2 regions of the Halomonas sp. BC1 genome follow, and region 2 is predicted to be linked to the other one. Evidence: predicted binding sites of a transcription regulator. Region 2 holds the regulator's gene; the other holds the start of a gene.
What was found. The regulator FNR, encoded in region 2, switches genes on or off when oxygen is low (the NO sensors DNR and NnrR bind a similar motif). The targets are predictions, from matches to a motif close to TTGATNTANATCAA.

Region 1 (6,297 bases), 400 kb from region 2:
GCAGCTCGGCATGGCTGGCCGCCACGACGTTCACGTGGGCCAGCTTGCGCCCCGCCCGCTCGGCCTTGTCGTAGCGGTGCAGGTGGGTATGAGGAATCGCCAGCAGCGCGGGATTGTCTCCCTCTTGCCCAATCACGTTGACCATGCAGGTAGGGCCAATCGCCTGAGTCGAACCCAGCGGCAAGCCCTGTACGGCCCGCAGATGGTTTTCGAACTGGCTGGTCACCGCGCCGTCCATGGTCCAGTGGCCGGAGTTATGCACCCGCGGGGCCATCTCATTGGCCAGCAGGCTACCGTCGCGGGTCTGGAACAGCTCCAGCGCCAGCACGCCCACGTAATCCAGCTCATCCAGCAGCGCACGAATGTAGCCATCGGCGATTTGCTGAACGCTGTCGTCCAGGTCGGGCAGCGGCGCCACCGAATAGCGCAGAATGCCGTCTACGTGCTGGTTCTCTGCCATGGGGTAAAACACCACTTCCCCATCGCGGCCACGCACGGCAATCAGCGACACTTCGCGCACGAAATCGACGAAGGCTTCCACGATCAACCGGGAATGGCCAATCGACTCCCAGGCGGCTTGGGCCTGCTCTGGCGCTCTCAGCACCGCCTGGCCCTTGCCGTCGTACCCTTCGGTGACGGATTTGGCCACTACGGGGCAGCCCAGCTCAGTGGCAGCGGCCTGCAGCTGCTCGGCGCTCTCCACCACCCGGTAGGCCGGCGTCGGGATGCCCAGCCGGTCGAACAGCGCCTTCTCTTCCACGCGGTTCTGGCACACGGCAATGGCACGGCTGCTGGGGTAGACCGGCTTGTGCTGTTCGATCTGCTGCACCAGCGCCACGGGCAGGTGCTCGAATTCGTAGGTCACCACATCGACCTTGTCGAGGAACGCCGCCAGATGCTGATTATCCGGGTCGACCACCACCTCACCGATACCGACGCTGGGGCTGCCGGTGGTGTCCAGAAAGGTAAACGTGTTGCCCAGCGGGTAGCCCGCCAACGCCAGCATACGGCCCAGTTGCCCGGCACCCAGTACGCCAATGTGTTTTACGCGATTGCTATGCACGCTCATGATGGGCTTCCTATTGTGCCGATTCGCTGGCCGCAGGCGCATCCGGGCGGGGGTCCGGGTTATCCAGCACCTGCTGCGTTTGCTCTGCTCGGAAGGCCTCGACAGCCTGACGTACGGCACTGTCCTGCAAGCCGACGATTTGCGCCGCCAGCAGCCCCGCATTGGTGGCCCCGGCTTTGCCGATGGCCAGCGTGCCCACGGCAATGCCACCCGGCATTTGTGCAATGGAGAGCAGCGAATCCAGCCCCTTCAAGGCCTTGGACTCTACCGGCACACCCAGCACCGGCAGCGCCGTTTGCGAGGCCACCATGCCCGGCAGGTGCGCCGCGCCGCCCGCGCCCGCCACGATAACCTGAAGGCCACGTTCCGCTGCGCTTTTCGCATAGTCGAACAGCAGGTCCGGGGTACGGTGTGCCGAGACCACGCGGGTTTCGTAGGCAACACCCAGCCGTTCCAACATCGCCACCGCGTGCTCCATGACCGGCCAATCCGACTTCGACCCCATGATCACGCCCACCTTGGGTGCGCTGTTCGACATACAATAACTCCTCGGCCCATGGCCTGCTCTAGCGAAAAACAGTGGAACGAGCCGCGTACAGGCTGCAGCTCATTGAAAAATGGGAAGGGGCATAGTTTACCAGAGCCAGTGCGTTTACGGGCTTTCTCATGGTCGTGAAATTTTCATCTAAATAGGCATTGAAAAGCGCGTGAGTTGGCGGCATTGTGTGTTTGTCATTTCAGACCCATGGAGTCACATGAGTACGGCATACTCGACTGCTCACGCAGAAGTGCAGGATCCTCCGCGAAGCAGCCCTGACCTCGATGTCAGGGAACTGGAAAAACGCACGCGCCTCATGCGCATCATCACACGTCTGATCGCCATATCAGACTTGGGAAGCCGAGAAATTGCCCGCCGGGCAGGCTTGCCAGTACAGAAGATCAGCGACCTGCTCGCCGGAAGGCTGGAGCACCTGAATATTGATGAACTCAATGTTCTGCGTCGCACCCTAGAGCTGGAGGCGCCATAGCCGCAGCGACTACCTGAATTCCTGACTCATCAATGAAGTAGGCTAGCCAGTGGGCTAGCCTTTTTTATTTATAACGTTCGATATGCGATCGTCGTTAAAACAACCAGTTAGCGCTCCAGGATTAAGGGAACATTAATAATGCAAAGCCAACTCATTGACTCCCATCAACTTTTATCTCAACCCAACCGCTTAAGCTTAGCCTACCTTGACCATTCGCCCCTGCGGATGATGCTTTACTTATAAAGGAGGCGCTGTGGACGCTATACGCCGTTCGCTACTTGGCCAGTTAGCTCGCTTAAGCGCAGGTGCTGCGCTTATACCGCTGTCCAGCCTTGCCCAGGCAGGTATCAATCAACAGCCAGCTCGTCGTGAAGGCGATCCCAGCAAACGCTATGGCATGCTCATCGACTTACGCCAATGTATTGGCTGCCAAGCCTGCACCGTATCGTGCCATATCGAAAATGCCGCACCTCTTGGTCAGTTTCGCACCACCGTTTCTCAATACGAGGTGCAGCACCAGGAGAGCGGTGAGTTAGCCACGTTTATGCTGCCCAGGCTGTGTAATCACTGCGAAAACCCTCCCTGTGTGCCCGTTTGCCCAGTGGAAGCAACTTATCAACAACAGGACGGCATTGTGGTGGTGGATAGTGACCGCTGCGTAGGCTGCGCTTATTGCGTTAACGCCTGCCCTTACGATGCCCGCTTTATTAACGAGCGCACCCAAACCGCTGACAAGTGCACGTTCTGCGCGCATCGCTTAGAGGCAGGGCTACTGCCCGCCTGTGTTGAAAGCTGTGTTGGAGGTGCGCGGATTATTGGTGATATGCGCAACCCTGACAGCCAAATCAGCCGCATGATTCAAGAACACCGTGATGCACTGATGGTACTTCAGCCAGAAAAAAACACGCTTCCCCAAGTGTTCTATCTCGGCATGGATGAGCGCTTCATTAGCCGTCCTGTTGCGGAACCTGTGGCGCTTGAAGTGCTCGACCCCCACGGACAGGAGATGGGCTATGAATTCCACCATTGAACTACTCGCCCCCCGCTACGACATCGCCTGGTACCCGTGGGCGGTGCAGTATTTTTTCATGATCGCCATCTCTTATGCGAGTCTCTGGCTAGCAGCGCCTGCGTTAATTTTCGGCAAACGAGCATGGCTGCCCACCGCACGCCTTGCACTCCTCGCTTGCGTCAGCACCACGTTGGTAGCGCCCGTTGCACTACTTGCGGACCTGCACCAACCGCTGCGTTTTTGGCATTTTTACGCGTACGCCAACACCCGCTCGTGGATGTCTATTGGCAGCGTGGTTCTGCCGCTCTATCTCGTCAGCGTACTGGGCCTTGCCTGGCTGGCTTGGCGCCCGGCGCTCCAGGCCCGGCGCAATGCGCCTGGGCTGAGCGGATGGATGGCTAAATGGCTAAGCCTGGGCGATAGCGCCACTCCAAGGGCGCTGGTGGCCATCGTGGGACTAGCCGCACTACTGCTTTCCAGCGGCATTATGCTTTATACCGGCGCGGAGCTTGCCATTGTGAAAGCACGCCCGCTATGGAACACCGTATGGCTTCCGCCCATGCTGGTCGCGACAGGCTTCATCGCGGCAGCAGGGCTAGTGCTGGTACTCAACCGGGTAAGCGGAGTGTGTTCGCACGCCACCGTTCGGCAAATGCTGTATGTCCTACTTGCCTTCTGTGCCGTGGCGGGTTTAATCGCGGCTAGCTGGTTCCTGGATGGTATTAACGCCAACGTTGGCTCGGTCGCAGCAGCGCTGGAGTCTGTTCGTCACAGCCCTTCCTGGCGCAGCACCGCGCTGTGGGGCGGTATTACTGGCATAACGCTCTTTATAGCGGTGGCGTGGTTAGTCTCGCGCCCTGCCCAACGCCAACCCGCATTGTTTGCCTGGGCTTGGCTACTCGGCCTGGTAGCTATTCATATGGGCTGGATGTTCCGCTGGGTGGTGCTGATGGATGTGCAGCACGTCGCCCGTAATAGTGCTGGTTTCCACCACTATGGCATTCCCGCTGGCTCTTCCGGCATCTTAGGCATCGTCGGTACCTTTGGGCTTTGGCTGGCCGCTATCTTACTGATTGAGCTATTTATTCCATGGCGGCAAGCCCAGCAAGGTGGCGTTAAACCGCCGCCCTCTTTCGATACCAATACATCCAGTGACTCGCTTAACGCCGAACAAGGAGCGCCTAACCATGGCTAAGTCTGCTCAAGACCCCTCACGCCGCCGGTTTCTTAAAGGCGCTGCTGCCGCAGGCGGTGCCGCCACCTTTGCAGTAGGCTACGCTGACCCGCTTGCCAAGATGGCCAAAGGACTCAGTGGCAGCGCAGGAGAAAAACCCAAGCACAACATTCACGGCAATTCGCTCACGCCGGAGTACCGCGTTGACTTAGCCACTGGCGAGCTAACCCTCACTCCCGACCAACGCACCGCCTTTACCATTTGCTACGGCTGCACTACCCTATGCGGTGTGCGGGTACGCATCGATGACACCCGGGGCGAAGTGCTGCGTGTATCTGGCAACCCATACCATCCGCTCTCTGCTGATGACCATCTGCCAATGCGAACTCCAGTGGCCGAGGCATTGCGCAGCGTGAGCGCTTACGGAGAACAGGGCCAAGTAAATCGCTCTACCGCCTGCGCCCGTGGCAACTCAATGATGAGCCAGATCACCAACCCTTTCCGTATCGACCACTGCCTGAAGCGCGTTGGCGAGCGCGGTAACCGGGAGTGGCAAAAAATCTCGTTTGAACAGTTGATTGAAGAGATTTGTGAGGGGGGCGATCTGTTTGGTGAAGGCCATGTAGATGGGCTGCGCGCCATTCACGACCACGACACGCCTATCGACCCTGCCAATCCAGAGTACGGCCCCAAGGCGAACCAGCTGATGGTCATGGAAGCCGGCGACTACGGGCGCTCCGATTTACTCAAGCGCTTCACGCTCAACGCCTTTGCTACCCGCAACTACGGCCACCACGGCTCTTATTGCGGCTTGGCGTTCCGCATGGGGTCAGGGGCCGTGATGAACAATATTGTCACTAATGCCCATGTAAAACCCGACATTCAGAACGCACAGTTCATCATGTATATCGGCTGCGCGCCTAGCCAAGCAGGCAACCCGTTTAAGCGTCAAGGCCGCTTGCTTGCTCAGGCACGCGCCGCAGGAACCCTTGAGTACGTGGTAGTCGACCCCGCGCTAAATGCTGCCACTTCCCACGCGGCGGATAATAATCGATGGGTGCCCATTCGCCCCGGCACCGACAGCGCCTTTGCCATGGCGATGATTCAGTGGCTGCTGGACCACGAGGGCTATGCCAGCGATTTTCTCGCCCTGCCGGGCCAGTCTGCTGCTGATGCCGCGGGCGAGACCACCCACACCAACGCAACGCATTTGGTCATTGATACCTTCGAACATCCGCGCCGTGGCTACTTTTTGCGCGCCAGCGATTTGGGCCTTACTGAAGCCGGTAGCGATGCGGATATGCCCGTCGTCGTATCAGACGGCGAGCTCATGCTCAGCGAGGATGTCATGGCCGCCGAGCTATTTGCCGAGCGCGCAGTGGAGCTTGCCGATGGCAGCACCGTCACCGTTAAAACCAGCCTAACGCTGCTGCGTGAATCGGCCCATGAATACGACATGGACACCTATGCTGAACATTGTGGTATTCCCAAAGCAACGATTATCGACTTAGCCAAAAAGTATGCCAGCCACGGCCGTAAGGCCGCCGTTAACTGCCACGGCGGTATGATGTCAGGCAACGGCTTCTACGCTGCTTTTGGCGTTCAAATGCTCAACCTGTTGGCCGCCAATTACAACATGAAAGGCGGCAGTGCGGTGGGCGGTGGCACTTATACAGGCACCGGCGAAGGTCCACGCTACGACTTGGCCAATTTCCCCGGAAAGCGTGGTCCGCAGGGCGTTTTTCTCTCGCGCTCACGCTTCCCCTATGAAAAATCATCGGAGTACCAGCGCAAGGTAGCGGCTGGTGAGAACCCTTACCCTGCGAAGGCTCCTTGGCGCTCACTCGCGCCACCCACCCTCACCGAGCATTTACCTTCTGCGCTGGATGGCTACCCTTACCCCATCAAAGCCCTGATTGGCTGCATGGCCAACCCGATTTATGGCCAAGCGGGCCTGAAAGGCGTCGTTGTCGATAAGTTAAAAGATCCCAGCCGACTAGGGTTATTTGTCGCG
Region 2 (6,297 bases):
GCCACCCTGCTCGCCTGGGCGGGCTGCTGATGAGCTACAACCTGGGGCGTATTCTCAGCTACATGGTGGCCGGAGCGCTAGTGGCTGCGCTGGGCACACTGGTCTCGCTCTCCCCGGCCGCCGGAGTGAGCCTGCAGGTGGTGGCGGCGGTCATGCTGATTCTGATGGCGCTGTACATCGCCAACTGGTGGAAAGGTCTGCTCCGGGTCGAGGCCGCCGGACGCTACCTGTGGCGCTATCTCGAACCCCTGGGCCGACGGTTGATGCCTGTCGTGCACCTGCCCCAGGCTTTTGCCCTGGGTGCAATCTGGGGCTGGCTACCCTGTGGGCTGGTGTACTCCATGCTGGCCTGGAGTCTGGCCACGGCCGACCCGCAGCAGGGCGCGTTGCTGATGGGTGCCTTCGGACTGGGCACCCTGCCAGCCCTGCTGGCCACCGGCCTGGCGGCTCGCCAGATGGGCCAGCTCATTCGCCACCCCGCCACGCGTACCGTGGCCGCCTTGACCATCATCGGCTTTGCCCTGTGGCAACTGTGGTCGCTGCTGCCGACGGCCCTCCACCCATAGCTTGATATAGCTCAACGCTTTGCCCGCTTCGATGCCTTAGCATGCAGGCATATGTCGGCCGGTGGCCCACCACCTGGCTACTTTGCCCTGTTACCACGGAGCGTCTCTTCATGCCCCTTGCCTCTGCTGCCACCGTACCTCCTCACCTCGCAGCGGCCGAGACCCCTGCCTGGGACGAGGCCCTGCTGCGCCGTTACGACACCAGCGGCCCACGCTATACGTCCTACCCTACGGCACTCTCCTTTGACGCAGACATCGGTGCCGACGACGTCACTGAAGCCCTGGCGCGCAGCAATGCCAGCCAGCGACCGCTCTCCCTGTACGTGCACGTGCCCTTTTGCCGCAAGATCTGCTTCTACTGCGCCTGCAACAAGATCGCCACCAAGAATACCCAGCTGGCCGAACCCTACCTATCGCGCCTCGATCGTGAAATGGTGTTGACCTCGCGCCATCTGGATACTCGGCGGCCCGTGCAGCAACTGCACTGGGGCGGTGGCACCCCAACGTTCCTGACCCTGGCGCAAATGAGCGACCTGGTAGACAGGTTGGACGCGAGGTTTGGGCTCTCCAACGCTCCTGACCGCGATTACGCCATCGAGATCGACCCCCGTGAAGCAGATGTCTTTACCCTGCGCCACCTGCAGTCGCTGGGTTTCAATCGCCTCAGTCTGGGCGTCCAGGACCTGAACCCTAGGGTACAGGCGGCCATCAACCGCGTGCAGCCCAAGGTCATGACCGAAACCCTGATGGACGAAGCACATCGGCTGGGCTTTCGCTCCCTCAATCTGGATCTGATTTACGGGCTACCGTTTCAGACCGAGCAGAGCTTTGCCGACACGCTTGGCCAGGTCATCGACCTCAACCCGGCCCGCTTGTCGGTGTTCAATTACGCCCACATGCCCAGCCGCTTTGCCCCCCAGCGGCGCATCAGCGAGACAGACCTGCCCAGCGCCGACGAGAAGCTGGCGATCCTGCGCACCACCATCGAGATGCTCACTCAGGCAGGCTATGTGCATATCGGCATGGACCACTTTGCCCGCCCGGACGACAGCCTCGCCCAGGCCCAGCGCCAAGGCACTCTGCAGCGTAACTTCCAGGGCTACTCCAGCCACGCCCAGTGCGACCTGATTGGCTTGGGCGTTTCGGCCATTTCCCGTATCGATGATCTGTATGCCCAGAACCCCACCCAGCTGGCCGCGTATGAAGCGGCATTGGATGAAGGTCGGCTGGCAACCGTCAAAGGAGTACGTTTAAATAAGGACGACCTAATGCGGAGAGACGTCATCGAGCGCCTGATGTGCGATATGGAAATTGACCTGGCCAGCGTTGGCCAACGTTGGCACATCGACGCGCCCGCCTACTTCGCCAGCGCGCTGGAGCGCCTGCAGCCCGCCGAGCGGGATGGCCTGCTGCAGCGCGAAGGGAACCGCCTGCGGGCAACACCGACCGGGCGGCTGCTGATTCGCCACCTGGCCATGGCGTTCGATGCGCGCCTGCCAAGCCAGTCATCGCAACGCTACTCGAAGATCGTATAAACGGCACCTTGAGATATCCACCCCCTGACCCTATGATGGCTAATGAAAAGGGAGAACAACATGCCATATCCTGCCAGCCAACGACGTTCACTGCTGCAAGAGGCGCGCTGCCAGACCTGCAGCCTCAGCTCGCTGTGCCTACCGCTCGCTCTGGAGCTGGAGGATATGAGCCAGTTCGACGCCATCATCCGCCGCCGCGCACCGCTCAAGAAGGGCGAACCGCTGTTTCGCCAGGGCGATGCGTTCACCAGCGTCTATGCGGTACGTTCCGGCAGCCTGAAACAGGTGACCAGCGAAGGCAACGGCAACGATCAGTTGACCAACTTCTATCTGCCCAGCGAGCTGGTGGGGTTGGATGGTATCGATGAAGAGCAGTATCCCGGCAGCGTGATCGCCCTGGAAACCACCACGGTGTGCGAGATTCCTTTCGACCGCCTGGACACCCTATCGGAAGAGCTGCCGGAGCTGCGCGGCCAGCTTTACCGCAGCATGAGCAAGGAGCTGCGTGACGATCGGCGCATGATGCGCCTGCTATCGCGCAAGACCGCCGACCAGCGGCTGGCCAGCTTCCTGATTACCCTCTCCGACCGCTTCCGGCGGCGCGGCTACTCGCCCTACAGCTTCCGGCTCTCCATGTCCCGCGCCGATATGGGGAACTACCTGGGCTTGGCCGTCGAGACCGTCAGCCGTATCCTGAGCCGCTTTCAGCAGCAGAACGTGGTGGCCGTCTCGGGCCGAGAGGTCAATATTCTCGACCTGCAGCGGCTCATCACCCTGGCCGAAGAAGAGGAGCAGGCGATCAGCTCACGTTGAACGCCTGAATACGCCCTTCCATCAGCGCCGCCTGTTTGGCTTCCAGCCCGACGAAGTCGAACAGCGCCCGGTCGGCCAATTGGGAAGGCGCCACATTGGTGACGGCCTTGAACATGCTTTCCAAGCGACCCGGGTGCTTCTTGTCCCATTCGGCCAGCATGTCCTTGACGATCTGACGCTGCATGTTGGGCTGCGACCCGCACAGGTTGCAGGGAATGATCGGAAACTCCATCAGCCGTGAGAATTCGGCAATGTCCGCTTCCTTGCAGTAGGCCAGGGGGCGGATCACGATGTTCTTGCCGTCGTCGGACAGCAGCTTGGGCGGCATGGCCTTCAAGGTCCCGCCAAAGAACATGTTGAGAAACAGCGTCTCGAGGATGTCTTCCCGGTGGTGACCCAGGGCAATCTTGTTGGCGCCGATCTCCTCGGCAAACCCGTAAAGTGACCCGCGACGCAGCCGCGAGCAGAGCGCGCAGGTGGTCTTGCCTTCCGGGGTTTTCTCCTTCACCACCGAATAGGTATCCCGCTCCAGAATGTGGTACTCCACACCCAGCTTATCAAGGTAACGGGGCAACACGTGCTCGGGAAAGCCCGGCTGTTTCTGGTCGAGATTGACTGCCACCAGGGAAAAGTTGACCGGCGCATTGCGCTGCAGATTGCGCAGGATTTCCAGCATGGTGTAGCTGTCCTTGCCACCCGACAGGCATACCATGACCCGATCACCCTCATCGATCATGTTGTAATCGATGATGGCGTTGCCCACTTCACGACGAAGACGCTTCTGCAACTTGTTGAATTCGCGCTTCTGTTTGGCATCCTGAAGTTCAGGCTGCTGTTCAGGCGCCGCATTGGTGGCACGCGTCGCCGAGGAGGGGTCGAAAAAGTCAGGTGATAACATGGTCGTTGTACTGCCGATGGGTGAAGGAGCAGCGGCTATTCTACAAGACTCGCAGGCGCGACCCAATACAAACCCATCGTCGGCCTCTGGCCACACCGAGCGGCAGCGCGTCGGCTCACACCGTGAAAAGGCGCTCACTCTGCAGGCGCTGATAGAGCAGCGCCGCCGCCGTGGCCTCGCTGTGCACCGAGGGCCAGGCCAGCGGCAAAGACCAGCATGACAGCGCTTCGTTGATGCTCGGGCCGACCTCTGCCTGGGGATGCAAGCGGCGTAGCTGACGAGCGTGCAGCCTGGCCAGATCGACTTGGGCATTGGGTAGCCCAAACCCCAGCGTGGCTTTGAACATCCGACCAAGCGGCGCCAGCAAGGTATCCAGCTGCCACCCCACCACTGGCCGATTGCCGATGAACTCCGCCAACGCTTCGACTCGGGCTGCCAAGGCAACCGGCACAGCGCCCTGCTCCTGACGATGAGACAAGGGCTCGTCGACCATGGCCAGCGTGTCGCTCCAGGCATGGCTGGTCAACACCCGGCGCGGCGTCAATACGACAGCGGCCACGCGCAGCTCGCCCGGGCGAGCCTGGCTTTCACGACACGCCAACGCCACTGCTTCTTCGCCCATATAAGGCTGGAACAGCCAGCCATGCGGCGTGTCCGCGAACCGCCGTCGATCGCTTTCACGCTGCACCAGGGTTCTCAGTGAGCCGCTCAAGAGACCCACGTGCCTATCCAATAGCCGCATTCCACTCACGAATACTCCAGATGATAACGATGGGACAGCCGCTGCTTGAAGTCCTTGACGATGTGCAGCGCTTCGCGTAGCAGGTCACGCTCCAGCGATGAAAGCTCCTGGACCACGACTCGGTTGGTGCGTTTGCCGGTATCGGCATCGCGGGCGCCCGCGCTTTTCAGCTCCTGCAACTGCTGCTTCAGACGCAGCTCGGTAAACAGCGCCAGCGCCTCACCCAGGTCGTCGGCAAAGCGGCGGTCCAGACGGCCATCGGCGGCCAGCGCATCGAGCCGATCCAGCGTAGAGGTCGCCTTGATGCGCCGCTCCAGCGCCATGGTGCGCACCCCATGAACAATCGGAAAAATGCCGCCTTTCTTGATATCGATGCCGTGCTGGGGCTTTTTCAGCGAACCAAACAGCGTCAACGGCGTCGAGAAACGCAGCGCTGCGCGGGCGAAATAGGAGAGCAGCAGCTCATCATGGGAACAGCGCGCAAACAGCGCCTCACGCACACGGTCCAGCAGCGCAGGGTTGCCCGCGACGCCGTGGGCATCCAGCAAAATGGCCAGCTTCATCAGACTGTCGCCATCCCGGGCCGACACCCACCTGGCGATGTTCGACTCCCACGTCGACACCGTTCCCACCCACTCAGGGTTACACACCATGATGTTGCCAGGGCATGGCGGGTAGCCCAGCTGCACCAGCGTCTCTGACAGGGCGTTCATGCACTCGGCCACGTCCGGCCACTGGCAATCGTCAGCCAGGATCAACCCGTTGTCCTGATCGGTTTTGAGAATCTGCTCGCCACGCCCCTCACTGCCCATGACCATCAGGCAGCTTTGCGGGTGGTACTGCTCGGGCACGGTCAAGGTCCACGCCTTGCTCATGATGCGGCCATTCAACGCGGCCAGCAGGTCCATGGCAAAACGCAGCTTGACGCCCTGGGCCATGAGCGCCTTGACCAGCTCGGGCGTGCGCTGACTAGCCGATGCCAGGGCAGGCAGGCTATCGGCTTGCTCCACTTGCAAGCTGACCACATAGCTACGGCTGGAGAAGAACCCCAATACATCCGTCAGCTCCACCACCCCTTGCACCTGAGCCTCTTCCATCACCACCACCCGCGATACCTGATGGCGGGTCATGGTGATCAAGGCGTCAAACAGGTACTGCCCAGGAGCAACGGTGACCAGTGACCGATTGGCCAGTGACGCCACCGGGGTCTCCAACGAGGCGTTTTCGAGCACCAGGCCATTGAGCAAGTCCGTCTTGGTGACCATGCCCGGCCCGCCTTCGGTGGCCACCAGCAGGCTATCGGCATGGCTGTCTTTCAACTGCTGGACGGCCTGTTGAATAGAGGACTGGGCATCCATCATCAGCGGCAAACGCATGCACTCGCTCACTCGGGCCAGCATGAACCCCGCCATGGTGACTCCCCCATCGGCACGCTTCTCGGTCAACAGGCGCGCCTTGTGAGACAGCGACTGCTTGAAAAACTGCTCGAACGCCGGGTAGTGTCGGCACAGCTGGCTGAACAGCACCTTGGGCATGACGTAACACAGACACTCGTCTTCGGCCTGAAAGCGGTAGCGGCTCTTGCCATTCAGGATGCTGATCGCACCAAACAGGTCACCCGCCGTATAGTGGCCGATACGCGCACTGGCAGCCGGCAGTGAGGGGTCCAGCTCGGCCACCTCGCCCTTGTGGATCAAGAACACCGAGGCGCCAGGCTGGCCCATTTCCAGAATGACCTCATCA

Region 1: the regulator FNR is predicted to act here: its motif matches at 2,252-2,265, upstream of dsrO (sulfate reduction electron transfer complex DsrMKJOP subunit DsrO).

The regions. Positions count from the first base shown of each region.
Region 1 is NZ_LFGS01000004.1:76,342-82,638, forward strand. Features, by position in the region: gene B7L72_RS01960 (5-(carboxyamino)imidazole ribonucleotide synthase) at 1-1,069, opposite strand, end outside; gene purE (5-(carboxyamino)imidazole ribonucleotide mutase) at 1,080-1,607, opposite strand; gene B7L72_RS01970 (XRE family transcriptional regulator) at 1,825-2,097, shown strand; gene dsrO (sulfate reduction electron transfer complex DsrMKJOP subunit DsrO) at 2,351-3,127, shown strand; gene nrfD (NrfD/PsrC family molybdoenzyme membrane anchor subunit) at 3,111-4,304, shown strand; gene B7L72_RS01985 (molybdopterin dinucleotide binding domain-containing protein) at 4,297-6,297, shown strand, end outside.
Region 2 is NZ_LFGS01000004.1:480,918-487,214, forward strand. Features, by position in the region: gene B7L72_RS03820 (sulfite exporter TauE/SafE family protein) at 1-566, shown strand, start outside; gene hemN (oxygen-independent coproporphyrinogen III oxidase) at 677-2,101, shown strand; gene fnr (fumarate/nitrate reduction transcriptional regulator Fnr) at 2,162-2,914, shown strand; gene ttcA (tRNA 2-thiocytidine(32) synthetase TtcA) at 2,901-3,812, opposite strand; gene B7L72_RS03840 (DNA polymerase III subunit epsilon) at 3,928-4,533, opposite strand; gene B7L72_RS03845 (DUF294 nucleotidyltransferase-like domain-containing protein) at 4,560-6,297, opposite strand, start outside.